DNA from 2 places in the Paenibacillus sp. B2(2019) genome. Region 2 is predicted to be linked to the other one. Evidence: riboswitches for the same ligand, from Rfam matches in the RefSeq annotation. Region 2 holds a riboswitch; the other holds the start of a gene.

Region 1 (8,739 bases), on a different contig from region 2:
GCAGCACCATCCCCTCTAGATACCCTTTTCGCTTACTGGGCTTACCGATGCTTCTCCAATAGGAAAAAGTCTCACCCGGGCGCACCATGAGCCCATCCAGCTTCGTTATCGCCAGACGTAAATTGGTTATTTTATTGTATTGAAGCACCATATCTACATTCCGTAGACTTCTTAATAACGGTGTAGCATGAGTCATTACTTCATTAGATAAAATTTCACTAGTGCGCTGCTTCGCCACCTTGCTGCGGCTAGTGCACCATTTCAAATATCTTTTCCAAATAAAATATCGCTTTCCGGCAAATAGTCTAAGTCGAGAACGCTGAATAGGTTTCATGGCAGCCTGAGGTGTACTCATCTAGAACTGAACCTCGCTTTCAGCTCGTAACTGGGCGAATCTCCCTCCGATTACTGCATTATGATGCTTAACGATCTCACTACTATTCAGTACCCCATTATCAAAGGTGCTATGAGCATCTTGTACGAGAACACTCTTATAACCCATACTGTATGCGCGTCTTATTGTCGTATCTAGGCAGAACTCACTTTGCATCCCACAAATCACCAGATTCGTGATCCCCAGCTTCTGTAGCTCCTCTTGCAGTTCGGTTCGGTGAAAAGCATCCCAAGTAGGCTTCTCCACAATAACTTCACCTTCCTGCGGTGTGATGCGGTGACTGATCTGCCATGTGGGCGTACCTTTTGTATATTCCTCATCTTCGGTGTGTTGAATATAAACTATTGGAGTACCTGCTACCCTAGCTTTGTTCTGAAGGGAAATAATTCTCTCCATTACACCCTCTTCATCATACAGCTTTTGATCAGGATAGGAGAACATAGCTTCTTGAACATCGATAATTAATAGTGCAGTTGAATTTCCCATTTAGTACCTCCTACAACTTTTATGAAAATCATACCAGATTATGGGACATTCTATCTACTATTTAAAGGCTTAAATCAATAAAAAAAGGGCATCTGCTGAGCAGACACCCATTACATTTAAATACTTTTTACTTGCCACGCTTATTATGCCAGATCAATGCATGCAGCTGTGGAAGGACACGTACTCTATTCATCTCAGAGTCTATGATTACTTTATTAAACAACCATTCCAGCCTTCCCAAAAGTCGAGCAGAAATGTCGCCTTCTTCAGTGACATCATCATTCCCAGGCTGCAGAAAGAGCTGCACATTGGGATATCGCTGGTGAATGTCTTTTGCATAATCAAAATCCTTATCGTCAAACACTACGACCTTCAAGCTATGCGTAGAACGACCCAGTTTCTCCATTTTACTCATGATGTTATCTAGCATTTTCCAATTCGTTGTCATTCCTGAGCTTGGGGGTTTAGGGCTAATTGTCAGCACATCCACGTCATTGAACCATTCCTGCCATTTACTGCCCTGAGTTTCTATTGCAGCTTGTATCCCTCGTTCATGAAGCAGGTTAATAAAAGTGCCCATCCCATCACCAATCAAAGCAGGATTACCGCCTGAAATCGTAACACAGTCGAAATTATCTCCAGCTATAGCTAAAAGTTCATTCATAATTTCATCCGAGGTCATCATTCGAACCTTATCCTTAGCAGTACCATCCCAAGTAAAAGCAGAGTCACACCAGCCACAGCGATAATCGCAGCCATAGGTGCGGACAAACATCGTCTTCACTCCAATTACCGCACCTTCGCCTTGAATAGTTGGACCGAACATTTCAATTACAGGAATCTTACTCACAGTCACAGCCTCCATATAAACGGTAGGATGGCCCTTCATCCGGAACATCTTCAGCCAGCACCTCTGCCCAGGAGGTTGGAGTCTCCCATAGCTTTACCGAGTACAAAGGCAACCCTGCTTGCTTAAGCTTGTAGGCAATATATGAAGACATATTCTCCACTGTGGTGCGGAAAGACAACAAGGCTACTTTGGAGCCCGTATTCGTTAACGTCTCTAACACAGGTTCATTTCCCATAGCGAGAAAAGCATGATCTAGACGGTCTACAAGGCTTTGTTGCACTGTCGTCTTGATATCACTGAAGTCAATAACAAACCCTTCGTCTGAATGGCCTTCCGTAGCCTCTGGTTTGCCCTTAAGCACTACTTCGAGCTTATAAGTATGTCCGTGCAGATTGCTGCATTTCCCTTTGTGACCAATTAGTTGATGCGCCGCATCAAACGTAAATATTTTGCAGACTGAAACCTCGTTAAGCATTAAGAACCGGCCTCCATTCTCTCCGCCTCATATTGCTCAAGACCACGCTGACGCAACAGACAGGCTGGACAAGTACCGCAGCCACTGCCAATAATACCGTTGTAACAGGTCAATGTGTGTTCGCGAACATAATCAAAATAACCCAGTTCATCGGCCATTTTCCACGTTTCTTTTTTATCCAGCCACATCAATGGAGTATGTATCGCAAACTCATAGTCCATAGATAAATTCAGCGTAACATTCAATGATTTCACAAATACATCACGGCAGTCCGGATACCCGCTAAAGTCCGTTTGGCAAACCCCAGTGACGATATGGGAATATCCCAATTGTTTAGCTAATATTGCAGAAAAGGATAAAAATAACAGATTCCGTCCATCAACAAATGTACTAGGAAGCTCATCACCTTCGCCAGCAACGATGTCAATATCCTGGCGGGTTAGTGCATTTGGAGCCAGCTGATTAAGCAGCCCAAGATCAAGGATATGCTGTTTTACATTAAACTTAGCTGCTATTTCTGTAGCAACTTCGATTTCAGCCGCATGACGCTGATTATAATTAAAGGTAACTACCTGCACTTCCTCAAACTGCTTCAATGCCCAAACCAGGCAAGTGGTGCTATCTTGTCCGCCGCTAAATACGACGAGTGCTTTTTTGTTCATCTTAATCTCTCCTTATCAACTTGTTGGGATTAGCGGTTATCCACTTTTTCCGGATAGAGGTCGTGATTCATTAAGCGGTGCTCCGCCATCGCCTCATACTTCGTACCCGGTCTTCCATAGTTGCAATAAGGATCAATAGATATTCCTCCACGCGGAGTGAACTTGCCCCATACCTCAATGTATCGTGGGTCCATCAGTGAGATCAGATCATTCATAATAATGTTGACGCAGTCCTCATGAAAGTCACCGTGGTTACGGAAGCTAAACAGATACAGCTTTAATGATTTAGATTCCACCATTTTCTGTTCAGGAATATACGAAATATACAGTGTGGCAAAATCCGGCTGGCCTGTAACAGGACATAAGCTAGTAAACTCAGGGCAGTTGAATTTAACAAAATAATCACGCCCTGGATGCTTGTTATCAAACACCTCAAGAATAGCTGGATCATAACCAAACTTGTACTGCGTTCCCTGATTACCAAGTAAAGTGACTTCTTGCATTTCCTCTTTCAATCTTCCTTCTGACACGACAAAAAACCCCTCTCTTTTCCTTCGGCCTTGGCCGGTAATGGAAAGAAGAACGAGATTTCGAAAACTTTGCTCCACTAAGAAGAAACGGAAGCAACGTCCGGGTTAAGGACTGCATCCGCTTATAAGATTTAATATACTCTTAGTTTTTTATAGAGGGAGTTCGCGAACCTCTCCTGCACAATCCGTGCAGACTTCTTCTTCATGCATATTGCGTCTTGAACTATACCATGGTAATTTGCTTCTGACAAGTTCTACGCTTTGCCCGTCTTCCAAATCCAGAGCGAAAGTACCACAATCCACAAGAGCAAAAGCAGGCTTTCTAGGAGCAATACTCCTTCTCCATTTAGAATACTGTTCAAATTCTGGACGATTTCAATACTTGGCAGAATAACAAAGATCGGATAAGTCCATTCTGGAAGAGCGACGTACACAGAAGCAACTAAGAAAAAAACAACCATAAATGCGGAGCTGATGGCTGAACCATTTTTGGAGGAACTTACCTTTAAACCAATGATAATTCCAACTTGTACAAAGATAATTCCACCCAATAACATATACAATAAGGAAGGGAGTAAATCCATTGTCAAACCTTGATTTAGTACATAAACAATCAGCTGTGATAACAAAGAAAAAACAAGAACAGATCCAGCTTTCGCTGTAATAATCTGGCCTCTGCTTAGCGGAGTAATCAACAGCGCATCATAAGTCTTACTCTCCCGCTCCTCAATTAATCCTGGGCCGGTAATCATGATCCCAACCATCACTTGCGCAAATAATATCCATGTAGAAAGAAGCATGAAGTCCAAACCGCTCTTGTCCACTACAGTGATGATGATTTTAGCCATAAATATAGGCAAAATTATTAGAATTACAGTCGCAGGATTACCCAGTATATCCTTACTTTCATGTTTAAACAGTTTCCATATCTGATAACTCAACTTAGCTCACTTCCCGTCAGGGCAGCGAATACATCTGCCAGCGAAGCTTCTTTGCTGTGCATACTTAGAATTTGATTCATCGACATTAACTGATAGATATGATCTTTAGTAGCTTCTTCTGCAATCGGCCAGGATTTCATAACCACTTTCCCATCCTGCTGATATATAACTTCAATTTCTGGTTTACCATAAATGGTCTTAAGTCTATGCGGTTCATCAAGTGCCACCAATGCACCAGCGTGCATGATGCCCACTCTATCGCTTAATGCCTCGGCTTCGTGCATATCATGCGTCGTTAGGACAATGGTTGTGCCTTCTTCTTGAATTCTCTTGACGTGATTACGTATGAGTGAAGCTGAATTTGGATCTAACCCACTTGTAGGCTCATCTAAAAACAACACTTGAGGCTTATGTAATAATGCTCTGGCGATTAGAACACGCTGCTTCCAGCCTTTGGATAAGCTGCTTACTTTAGCTTTTTCCTTATCTAACAGTTGGAGGGTTTCCATGACTTCATTCACTCGATTTCCTGCTACCCTATACAGATCAGCGAACAGCTCCAGATTATTTCGAATAGAACTACGCATGTATAGGTTCGGAAGCTCGAAAACAACACCAATTTGAGCATGGATTTCTTTTTTATGACGTGAAATATTCATGTCATTAATTAAAATTTCTCCGCTTGTAGACTGAAGAAGCCCTGTCATCATTCGCATCGTTGTAGTCTTCCCTGCACCATTGGGACCTAGAAATCCAAAGACCTCACCTTTCTCCACCGTGAAAGTAATTCGATCAACTGCACACCTCTCCTGATAATATTTTGAGACCTCAGTTAGCTGAATCAATAACACTCCCCCCTTTTTAGAATAGTTAACTTTCTTCTATCCTTATTCTGGTTGTAGAGGATTATCTCTGTTGTTGCTATTCTGTAACATTCGCTATTCCTTAGTACCTTCCTTTGTTCAAATCCGCTCAGATGTGGCAAAAATAAGGATTCAAATCCTAAGAAAAGGGTAACTTAAACATAATAATCTTCGAGGTAAGGGTGGGATCATCTAATGGAACAAAGTATACAGAAACTTATGGATTGGATTAACAGTCATGTGAATGAAACTATTGTAATTGAAAAGAAAGAGCTTCGTGATCTGGATAAAATTCATTTTAATCTAGAGGCTGTTGAGTTTCGGAGTGCGGAGGATGTTATCGATGATTATCTTGGGAGTGCATTAATATTAAAAGGATTTGGCAGCACTTTAAACGCCGATGGTGAGCTAGTATCGCTACCACACTCCACCTATGACTTAGCTATTGACGGGCTTCGGATTGAGGACATAAGTGATCGCAAGGCGGAAATAACTACTGAAAGAGCTAAATATACCCTTTCTGTGGATTAAGCCATATGTAATGACAGCAAAAGAGCCCACAGTAATCTGTGGGCTCTTTCTAATAAATAGTTACTCTTCCCCAATGATCTCCACTTCAGTTTCAAGCTCCACGCCGAATTTATCCTTCACAATCGCTCTTACATGGTGAATTAGCCCAATGTAATCGCTGGCGGTTGCATTATCTGCATTTACAATAAACCCTGCATGCTTCTTGGATACCTCAGCACCACCGATTCTTGTTCCCTGCAAGCCACTCTCTTGAATTAACTGACCTGCAAACCGACCTGGAGGACGTTTAAAGACACTACCACAGGAAGGATACTCAAGCGGTTGCTTGGATTCACGCAGGTAAGTAAGTTCATCCATTTTCGACTTGATGGCTAATGCATCACCTGAAGTCATAGCAAAATTGGCCTCAAGTACGATGTATTCACCGCTTGCGAATACGCTTTTTCTATAACCCCATTGCAGCTCATCCCCTTGCAGAGTCACTAATTGTCCGCTCTTAGTTATAGCCAGCGCACTATGCAGTACATCTTTAATTTCTCCGCCGTAAGCGCCTGCGTTCATGTATAACGCTCCACCAACCGTTCCGGGAATGCCACAGGCGAACTCAAGACCCGTAAGCTCCATATCCAGCGCATATCTGGAAACATCAATAATCTTAGCGCCGCACTCCGCATATAAGAGATTGTCTCGAATCCCCACATCCGTTAGTCCTGCCGTTTGCAGAACTATTCCACGCACTCCTCCATCACGGATAATCACATTGGAGCCATTCCCAAGTACCGTAAGGTTTATCCCATTCTGTTCCGCATATGTAACGATCTTTTGAATTTCCTCATAAGTAGCTGGTGCTGCCAAAATATCAGCTTTACCGCCCATTTTGGTATACACGTGATCTTTTAAGTTCTCATGACTCTTCACAATCCCTGCAGTCATTAGCTGCTCTAGGTCATTTTGAATTTTGTCAATATTCATGTTTCATGCTCCTTTAACCATGTATAAATGATGGTCCTTGATCTATTTTTAGTAGTGGTATCATGGATTTGTAGGCAACCACAACTGTAACAACGAACAGGCTCCCTTGTCAATGACGGGAGCCTGTTCGTTGTATGATTTTCAATTATGATTACACAGCTTTGTATGCAGCAAGCTCGTAAGGAAGGCACAGCGGCACACCGGTGCGTGGATCTGGAACAATATCTGCCTCAATTCCAAACACTTCCCGCAGTACATCTGGTGTCATAACTTCAGTAGGTGAGCCTTCACTAACCACAGTACCGGATTTAATAGCTACCATATGCTGTGCATAACGAGTAGCATGATTCAAATCATGCACGACCATGATAATGGTACGGCCTTCTTCCTCATTCAGCTTTTGCAGAAGCTGTAGAACTTCAAGCTGGTGAGCCATATCTAGAAATGTTGTTGGTTCGTCCAGGAATAGAATGTCAGTTTCTTGCGCCAATGCCATAGCGATCCAAGCACGCTGACGTTGTCCTCCAGATAAGCGGTCAATCGGACGGTCATGGAAAGGCTCCATACCTGTAACAGTGATTGCGTTGGAGATAATGCTGCGATCCTCTGCTGTCATTGTGCCAAATCCTTTTTGATGCGGGAAGCGACCATAGCTGACAAGTTCAGAGACCGTTAGTCCGTCTGGAGCCGTTGGGTTTTGCGGTAAGATCGCAAGCTGACGAGCTACCTCTTTCGTTGAAAAGTTATGGATCGATTTACCGTCCAACATTACACTGCCGCTCTTAGGCTTCATGATCCGGGCCATTGTTTTAAGAATTGTAGATTTACCAGAACCGTTAGCGCCCACTAGTGCGGTTATTTTTCCCGTAGGGATAGTTAAGTTCAACCCTTTAACAATTGTAGCCTCTGCATACCCAATACTTAACTCTTCTGTGTTCAAACGTTCTGACATGTTAACAACTCCTTAAAAGTTTTATGGAGCTATGCTCCTAGAATGAACTACATAGTAAAACTCGCTTCGTACGCATTATGCTTTCGATTTGGCGAGTAAATATAAAAAGTAAGGTGCACCAATGATCGCAACCACGATGCCTGTTGGAACTTCTGCAGGCTGTAACACCCATCTGCCGATAGTATCAGCAGTAATCATAAGAAGCGCCCCTGTCAACGCACTAGCGGGCAATAATACCTGATGACGGGGTCCCACAAGCTTGCGGGCAAGATGTGGTGCAATTAGGCCGACAAAGCCAATTCCTCCACTTACAGCAACGCAGGAGCCGGCAAGCGCAACTGCTGTCACTAGAAGGAGAATACGCTCCTTCTCCACTCGCATTCCAAGCCCTACTGAAGTATGGTCCCCTAGATTCAATACATTAAGAATACGGGCTTTATAGAAGGCGAACGGTAACAGAATCGCTATCCAAGGTAGCAGAGCAAGTACGAATCTCCAATCGCCACCCCATATTTTCCCGGCGATCCAAGTCGCTACAAACTGATAATTATTAGGATCAAGCCGAAGTGCCAACACCAGCTGGCAAGCGTTAATTCCGGCAGCGACTGCAATCCCGATAAGGATCAACCTTGTTGGAGATAGACCATCTGCTTTTCTATAAGCAAGAATATAGATTAAAGCGGCGGTTAAGCTAGCCCCACCAAGCGCTAAGAGCGGCAAGACAAATACCGGAGCTGCTGTTGTAGCCGGAAAAAACGAGATAAAAATGATTACCGCAAAACCAGCACCCGCACTTATGCCCAGCGTAGCCGGTTCGGCAAGTGCATTTCTTGCGAGACTTTGTAAAATACAGCCTGACACTGCAAAGCCCGCTCCAACCAACAATGAAATTACGATGCGAGGTAATCTGAAATCAAATAAAATAAGCTTTTGCTGATGAGTTCCATCACCCAGCAGTGTATGTAATACCTCCCGTGGGGATAGACGCATAAATCCTGTATTCATACTGACAATAAAAACAACAACGATCAATATGGCAAGGACCGATAACACTGTAATAGCACGTGTACGGCGTTCATTTTC
Region 2 (8,739 bases):
ACTTTGCTGAGCATGAACGGCCTTCTGATGGCTTTTCAAGGCATATTGATCCTGCTCTTCTCGCGAAATCCCATACTTCCGCGCTACATTTTCCGCAGCAATTCCCATATCCGGATCACCGTAAGCGCTAGGTGTAAAATGAGCACGGGTATATAGCTGCGGAACCCCCATCAAGGTTTGGGGCTTAGCCATTTTCCAAGGGGCACGACTCGTGCTCTCAACACCGCCCGCTAAATAAATCTCACCTGCGCCACTTTGAATAAGCCGTGCTGCTATATTAATGGCCTCTAACCCAGAACCGCACTGCCGATCCACAGTAACGCCCGGAACCGAAACAGGCAGTCCCGCTTCAAGCGCAGCTACCCGGGCAATATTTCCACCCGGACCGACCACATTTCCAATAATCACATCATCGATCATATCGACGGGCAGGTTCGTCTCTGCCACAATATGCTGAATAAGCGGCGCCAGTAATGCTTCCGGCTCAAATGTACTTAATAAGCCGCCCATCCTGCCAATCGGTGTACGTTTTGCCATAACAATTACTGCTTCTATCATACCATCGCTCTTTTCACATATTCTTTCATCGCTTGCCGGGCAATTTTGCCACTGCTTGTATAGATAAACTCATCAACTGTCAGCAGTTGCTTCGGCGCTTTGTAACTTGCTAAATACTGGCGACAATAATTCTTTATTTCGTCTATAGATAAATGCTTTGCACCATTCCATTTCACGAGGACTGCCAGCTGTTCTCCCCAATAATCGTCAGGGACGCCAAGCACCATTACTTCTTGTATTTCCGGAAGATGCTCCAGTACTCGCTCTATTTCCTCTGGATAAACGTTCAGCCCACCGGAGATGATTCTATTTTTCAAGCGACCCGCCAGATATAAATAACCAGCTTCATCCTGATAAACATAATCCTCCAACACAAGCCATCCCTCTCGAAAAGCTGCTGCGGTCTCCTTCGGCAATTGATGGTAGCCTAGAAATATCATATCACTTCGCACATATAACTGCCCAATCTCCCCCGTAGGGACTTCACGGAACTCTTCATCACGAATGGAAATTTGCACTCCGGGATAGGGCTTGCCTACAGAGTTCGGATTATGCTCTTCCAGAACATCCAAATAACTAATATAACTCGCTTCTGAGGAACCATAGGATTCATAGAGACGCGTTCCAGCGAACACTTCTATACCCTTTTTTTTGGACAACTCCGACCACTTTGCACCTGAGCTAATAATCGCATCAATCTGCGTCTGCCCAGGAACAGCCTGCTGCATCATGGATTCAAGCATTGTCGGTACAACAAACAACACCACACCCGGAATCTGCTTGCACAGCTCTAACACCTGTGTGGCGCTAAATTTTTGCGTAATATGAAAGTTTGCTCCACCATACAGACTCTGCATTACAGCGAACAAGGACAGCGAATGCACAAACGGACCCGGTGCTAAAACATCCTTCATAGAGTCCAATTCAAAGGCAGCACTCGATACCTCAAAGCTCTTTAACCACGATAAATGGGTACGCATATATCCTTTGGGTAGCCCAGTTGTGCCTGAAGTAAAACCGATAAATAATAACTCGTTCGTCTCTTCCAATTCAGCTTCTGGCTTCTGAGCTTTCAACCACTGATCATAGGAACCTGTTCGTTCATTTGAAAAAGTCAGCGTTGGGATGGCTTGGTCCTTGAAGACCAAATTCTTTGCAGCTTCCGGCTCGGCAAAAATCATTGTCGGCTGGCACTGCTCTATAATAACCCGCAGTTCATTTGCACTCCACTTGGGATCTAAAGGAATGGGAACACAGCCTGCATAAATAGCCCCCAAGAAAACCTCGACAAATTCAATGCGATTCGTAGATAAAATAGCGATTTTGTCATGCCTAAGGCCCTTTTGCTGTAGACCATTGGCAATTCTCCGCATCGCTTGCACTAATGTTGCATAGGTATGAGTTGCTTGGTCATGGGTTAAGGCAATGCTGTCGGGCTGTTCTGCTGCATGACGCAGTATAGGAACTACTAGATTCATCCTTCACCACACCTATTCGTAATTTCTGTGACTACCGATTATGTACACTCTCTTCGATCGGGATACAATTAGAATGGCTACGATAGCTTATTTTAGCTTTATATTAATTTTATGTACATATTTATATGGAACGTTTGAGCCCTCTTACGACTGGAAAAATCAAACAGCGCGCATCGATTATGATCGGTACGCGCTGGTTGTATTGTTGTTTATTCCTTCTTATGAGCGGATGATGGTATTCCATCTTCAGCAAAAGTAAAAGTTCGGGCGATATATAAGATAGGTGTGCTTACTGCGGTTAGTAAGAATTTCGCTAGATACGTTGTAAGCAAAATTTCAAACCACACACTCCAGTTATACAACCCAGCAAATGCAATGGTACAGAAGATTAGTGTATCCACAAAGGAGCTAATCATCGTACTGCCGTTGGAACGAATCCACAACTGACTTGAGGTGCTGTAATATTTGCGAATCCAGGAGTACAACCGAACGTCTAGGAACTGACTAATGAAGTAAGCAGTCAGACTACCCAACGCTAGTCGAGGCATCAGACCAAAGATCGTCTCCAAAGAAGACTGAGCAATATCGGTCTCTTGCGGCTTAAATACTAGTACCATCTGCATAATGACTGTCGTCATAAGCAAGGTGAAGAAGCCAAACCAAACCGCTTTACGTGCTTCTGCTCTTCCATACTTCTCATTAAGCAAATCGCTGGTCATATATAAAGTGACATACATCGTATTTCCGAGTGTCATCACGATATCAAATGGCATAGCAATCGTCTTAGCTACCTGAATGTTTGCAATTACAGTAGCGATACCTACCCAGGCATACATTCCACTTTTGCCGAACAGGCGGTAACAGAGTAGAAAAAAAGCAAAATTGACAATAACAAATAAAACTCCCCACATCAAATTAAACATATTGCTTAAACTCCTCCTAGTTTTGTTTACGCGGGATGGTTACGAACCGCGGCTTACATTAAGTTTTGGAACAAAACATTAATACTCTATCACACTGTCGTCAAACAATCCATAAAAATAAACAATTTATGAAATGGGTATTTATACCCATTTTTATTAACTAAAAATAAAAGTGTCAGTAATAATTCATCTTTTTCAGAAAAATATGCTATATAAACTAAAACTTTCACTATTCATCCAGAGGTTAATTCTATAGAATAGTATCAAACACTTCATTCCCGATCCATTTAGTTGATATATTACATAACTATGGAATATATTGCAGGTTGCCAGTCACTAGCAGTCGGTAGGGATATAAAGAAATGGGGCTTCGCTGCCCATAAAAAGGGGGAGAACAATATGTTTCGTTTCAAGCAGTCGATCAGTCGCAGATTTACGCGTTTATTATTTGTAGTTCTATTACTCACGTCTCTTTTGTTAAGTACCAGCTTCTACTTTATATCCACCAGTATTTTCAACAGCTATGTCATGCCACAAATCAATCAAATTCTAACTGCAGCTGCTCAGGACGTATATAAGAATATAAATACAATGCATGCTCAGCAAGCACTAAAGAAGAACGAACAAGCAGCCACCAATCTTGAATTCTATTTTCAGGATAAGAGAAAGCAGCATGGGGTTGAGACTGTTTTTCTACTCAATCTAAAAGGCAAGGAAGCTGAGGTTCTGTCCGTAGATCATGATGCAAAATTAAAGCCGGAGGAAATTGTTAAGGTATCCTCTGCAATGCAGCAAGCTCTTAAAGGAAAGAGTGGACTAAGCGATACATACAAGGATTCGCATGGTGTACATAAGTCAGCTTATATCGGAATTCCCGGAAGTACGATGGTTATCGGAATCAGCAGTGATGTAAGCTTTATTCAAGAAAAAACAGACAGTATTCTGTGGACCAGCGCCGGGATCACTCTGCTAACGCTGATCATAGGCTCAACTGGTGCCTGGTTTATGAGCATGCGGATTACTCGTCCTATCTCAAAGCTTGCAGCTTACAGTGCCCGTCTTGCAGAGGGAGATTTCACAGAGGAATTAACGGTTAAAGGCAGTGATGAGGTAGCTCAACTGTCCAGAAGTTTCCAAGCAATGACCCTGCGCCTAAAAGAAATGATTGGACATGTACTCGTCACCTCAAATACTGTGGTCACCGATTCCAATTCTTTAAGAGAACGTGTTGAGGTCCTAAATGAAATGGCAGACCACTCTAGTACATCTGTTGTAGAAATTGGCAAAGGTAGTACGACCATCGCGAGCAGCGCTCTAGATAATTCAAAAGCTATGGAAGAAATCAATTTCGGTATTCAGCATATTGCTTCAGCAGCCACCGAAGTCACTGAGCAGATCAGTGAAGCTTCCGCTGAAGCGATTGGCGGTAATGAGATTGCCCAAAGTGCCGTTCTGCAAATGCGCCATGTTGAACGTGCCTCCCTGCAGTCGCTGGAGCAATTACAAGTTATGAATGAACGTTCAGTAATGATCGGAGAAGTCGTTCATAGTATTACTGAAATTACGAAGCAAATCCAAATGCTGTCGCTCAATGCTTCGATCGAAGCAGCACGTGCAGGAGAACATGGACGCGGCTTTGCCGTGGTTGCCGGAGAAGTACGCAAGCTTTCCGAACAATCCCGTAATGCGAATGAGCAGATTCGTGATTTCCTACTCGGACTTCAGGAAGATATGAATCGCTCCGTTACTGAGATGAACCATGTCAATTCTGAGGTAGCCTCCGGGGTAGGCAAAGTGGCAGAAGCGGGCGATGCCTTCAATCACCTTCTGATTCTGATCCAAAGCATCAATCAGAATATTCAATCCGTATCTGCGGCGACGCAGCAAATCTCAGCAAGTACAGAAGAAGTTAGTGCTTCCGTTGAGGAAACCGCACAAATCACTTCAAGATCCCAAGAAAGTGCGGACACACTATCCGAGAACTCCGAGCGCCAACGTATAGAGCTTGAAGGACATGCAGTAACCGTACAGCATCTATATGAGCAGGCTAAGAAGCTTCAGGAAGCTGTGCAACAATTTAAGATCTAAAGCTTAGGCTTAAATAAAAACAACCCGTTCACACGAAAGTGTTGAACGGGTTGTTTTGTTAGTGTCTTGGCGCCCAAAGAATGACTGAAACGCCGATCACACAAATAACAGCACCGACCCAGTCATATACATCGGGTGTTTTCTTGTCTACAAGCCAGCCCCATAACACAGCAAGCACAATAAACACCCCGCCGTAGGCTGCGTACACTCTTCCGAAGGACGGAAACTTCTGCAACGTAGGGATGATGCCATAGCCAATCAGAATCACAGAACCTACAAGACCAAACCAGAGAGGTCTTGATTCTCTTAGCCATAACCATACTAAGTATCCGCCTCCAATCTCAGCAAGGCCGGCAATTACAAATAGCAGAATGGCTGCAACCATGTCATCCCTCTTCCCTATTGAACTCTAAAAATATCAAATGATTCGCAAAATATGATACAACATCATCACGGGTTAGCAAGTATGTGTACAAGCAAGAATCTGGGCCACCAAACAGCTGGAACCACAGGCATCAATAGAGTATAAAATCAGATTGAGCGAGCTGGCTACTATGCGTCACCCGCAGGAGCCACTCACATGAAATTGTGCTGGAGCAGCACTAATACTAGTAGGAGCACAGCCTCTAGCAGCTCATTCAGTGCGCCATACACATCGCCGGTGAGCCCGCCGAGCCGGCTGCTAATCCGTCGCGCAGCAACGGTGCCGCTGGCCAAGGCCGCAGCTGGCAGCAGTAACGCTGCCGCCAGCTGCAACGGCCACGCGGCTATGCCCGCGCCGAGCGCCAGAGGCGCACCGGCTGCGGCTAGCGAGAGCAGCGCGGATATCGCCAGCGCGCGCCGCTCATCCGAGGGAGCGAGGCCGGCGAAGCTCGCGGCCAGCCCCTCGTTCCCGCGGGCAATGGGATAACGCACCATTGCCCGCACCATATACCAGCGGCTCCAGATCGCTGGCAGCAAGAGCAGTGGCAGCTCGTAATAGGCGTAGCCTTCGATTAATGCTGCCACTAAAGAGGCCTTTAACAGCAAGAGCAGCACGCAGGCGAGCACACCCATTGCACCCACACGGCTGTCCTTCATAATCTCCAGGATCCGTTCCCTCGGTCGGTAGCTTAGCAGACCATCCGCACTGTCCATCCAGCCATCGAGGTGCAGACCTCCGGTGAGTCCTACCCATAGAATGAGGGTAATGACAGCGGCTGGCCAAGCTGGTAAAATCAATCCCGTCAAAGCTGCCCCAGCAGCTACGCAAAGTCCGATAGCTGCACCCACCACGGGATAGAACATCACACTTCGGCGCAGCAGCTCAGGAGAAAATCCAGGGTCACTCTTTACAGGAAAACGGGACAAAAACTGAAAGGCAGCCGCGGCAGCATCCCTGCGCTCCCTCATAAACGATACTCCCTGCTCTTGAGTTCAATTGGAATGCCAGCAGTCACTAAAAAAACCTGCTCGCATTGCCGAGCAAGCAGCGCGTTCATACGTCCTGCCAGATCACGGTACAATCGGCCAAGCGCATACTCCGGAACTATACCGTCTCCAACCTCATTAGTGACCAAAATGAGGTTTCCTTGAAATGTGCGTACACTGTCTTCAAGTCTTGTAATCTCGCTCTCTATCAACTCTTGCCTATCCGTAAATCCTTCCATGGCTAGCAGTACATTCGATAACCACAACGTTAGACAATCTACGAGAACCGCCTTTTCACCAGATAAACGCTTAAGAAGATCTGGCAAATCATAAGGCTCCTCTAACGTCTCCCAAGCATATCCGCTTTGCGAGCGCTGTTGCTGATGCAGTACAATCCGTTCATTCATTTCATCATCAAACGCTTGTCCGGTTGCAACATAGAAGGCCTGATCTGCCAGTGACGACATCAATTTTTCTGCAAAACCACTTTTCCCGCTACGCGCACCTCCCGTTACAAGAATACTCATTGTTTCCCAGCTCCAGAGATGCCTGCACTTTCAAAGGTGGCCATTTCACTCAAAATGCGGCATATCGCCTCTATTAAATGAAGGGACAATACGCCTCCAGTTCCTTCACCCAAACGAAGACCCAGGTTAAACAACGGTTCAAGCCCAAGCCGCTCCAGCATCAGCTTATGTCCTTGTTCTCCTGATAGATGGGAGCCTATCATATAAGCAATGGATTCTGGAGCAAGCGCCTTCGCCACAAGAGCTGCCGCACCCGAAATAAAACCATCCAAAATGACAGGCACCCTAGCAGCAGCTGCGCCAAGAATCAGACCCGTCAAACCGGCGATTTCCAGTCCCCCTACTTTGGACAATACATCCAGCGGATCCGCCGGATTCGGCTGATTCACCTTTAAAGCGCGTTCCACAACTGCAATCTTATGTAGTAAACGTTCATCATCAATTCCCGTTCCTCTTCCGACGGCTACTTCAGGTGCTATTCCTTTTAGAGCACACAGAATAGCTGCGCTAGCCGTTGTATTTCCTATGCCCATTTCACCTGTAATAAAAATCTCCGTCCCGTTCTCAATCGCTTCTTGTGCGATTCTTAAACCTACAAGCACAGCATTCATCGCTTCTTCACGACTCATCGCAGGTCCCACGGCTATATTATCCGTTCCTCGGCGCACTTTACGATCAATCAGATCCTCATGACTAAGGTCGCCGTTAACACCGATATCTACGAACTTTACCTCAGCCCCAGCTTGGCGTGCCAGTACATTCACAGCCGCTCCTCCGCTGAGAAAATTATAGGCCATCTGCATTGTGACTTCCTGTGGAAACGCGCTAACTCCCTCGCAGCATACACCGTGATCGGCAGCCATCACAACTACCGTTCGTTTGGTGAAACTAGGCTGCTCCGTACCCGAAATTCCAGCGAGCTTAACGGCCAGCGTCTCCAATTGTCCCAGGCTGCCCGGTGGTTTAGTTAGAATGTTCAAGCGGTGCTCCGCCTTGAGGAAAGACTGTTCATCAGCTGGTGTGATTCGTTTAATTACTTCTTGAATAGATGAAATCATATTTTAACCTCCAATTAAAGATATCCGTATAACCTATTCTATCTTATCTACACAGAAAAGCCCCCATCTATGATAGATGGGGACCACTAGAATTACAACTTCACTTTCATAAATCCTTCGATTCTCTCCAGCGCTTCCGTCAATTTTTGTAGGGATGCTGCATAAGAGCAGCGAATATACCCTTCTCCACCCGCTCCAAACACATGCCCCGGAACCGCAGCAACACCAACCTCCTTGAGCAGCTGCAAAGCGAAATCTTCTGACTTCATTCCGGTATTAGCGATGGAAGGAAAGACATAAAATGCACCCTCCGGCTCGTGGCAAGGTAAACCAATAGATCGAAACCCACTAACCAGCAGCTTTCTTCGCTCATCAAAGCATCGTTTCATGTGGTCCTTATGCTCCATACCGTTCCGCAGTGATTCAATAGCAGCGATTTGACCTAGTATCGGAGCACACATCGCAGTGTACTGGTGGATTTTGAGCATCGCAGCAATCAATTCCTGATCACCACAAGCATAACCCACTCTCCAGCCAGTCATCGCAAATGCTTTGGAGAAGCCACTAATGACAATCGTTCGTTCCAACATCCCAGGTAGGGAGGCAATACTGACATGCTGACTATCATAGGTTAGCTCGGCATAGATTTCATCTGAAATGACAAGTAAGTTATTCTCTTTTACAATCTGTGCAATGG

Evidence for each region. Region 2 has a riboswitch for preQ1 ahead of PAENI_RS10245 (queuosine precursor transporter). Riboswitches for the same ligand answer to the same signal wherever they lie in the genome.
Region 1: linked by a shared signal. The riboswitch ahead of queF (preQ(1) synthase) and the one ahead of PAENI_RS10245 (queuosine precursor transporter) in region 2 are both predicted to bind preQ1.

Annotation. Positions count from the first base shown of each region.
Region 1 covers NZ_VTZR01000025.1:453,220-461,958, reverse strand. Annotated here, with positions in the region: gene PAENI_RS27405 (VanW family protein) at 1-355, opposite strand, end outside; gene PAENI_RS27400 (cysteine hydrolase family protein) at 356-880, opposite strand; gene queE (7-carboxy-7-deazaguanine synthase QueE) at 1,008-1,730, opposite strand; gene PAENI_RS27390 (6-pyruvoyl trahydropterin synthase family protein) at 1,723-2,205, opposite strand; gene queC (7-cyano-7-deazaguanine synthase QueC) at 2,205-2,867, opposite strand; gene queF (preQ(1) synthase) at 2,897-3,370, opposite strand; PreQ1 riboswitch class I at 3,534-3,577, opposite strand; gene PAENI_RS27375 (ABC transporter permease) at 3,652-4,245, opposite strand; gene PAENI_RS27370 (ABC transporter ATP-binding protein) at 4,335-5,183, opposite strand; gene ymzB (protein YmzB) at 5,397-5,732, shown strand; gene murB (UDP-N-acetylmuramate dehydrogenase) at 5,793-6,704, opposite strand; gene PAENI_RS27355 (ABC transporter ATP-binding protein) at 6,856-7,656, opposite strand; gene PAENI_RS27350 (FecCD family ABC transporter permease) at 7,732-8,739, opposite strand, start outside.
Region 2 covers NZ_VTZR01000012.1:151,619-160,357, forward strand. Annotated here, with positions in the region: gene PAENI_RS10235 (thiolase family protein) at 1-558, opposite strand, end outside; gene PAENI_RS10240 (AMP-binding protein) at 555-2,036, opposite strand; gene PAENI_RS10245 (queuosine precursor transporter) at 2,246-2,959, opposite strand; PreQ1 riboswitch class I at 2,970-3,015, opposite strand; gene PAENI_RS10250 (methyl-accepting chemotaxis protein) at 3,359-5,047, shown strand; gene PAENI_RS10255 (YnfA family protein) at 5,106-5,432, opposite strand; gene cobS (adenosylcobinamide-GDP ribazoletransferase) at 5,624-6,439, opposite strand; gene cobU (bifunctional adenosylcobinamide kinase/adenosylcobinamide-phosphate guanylyltransferase) at 6,436-6,984, opposite strand; gene cobT (nicotinate-nucleotide--dimethylbenzimidazole phosphoribosyltransferase) at 6,981-8,042, opposite strand; gene PAENI_RS10275 (aminotransferase class I/II-fold pyridoxal phosphate-dependent enzyme) at 8,135-8,739, opposite strand, start outside.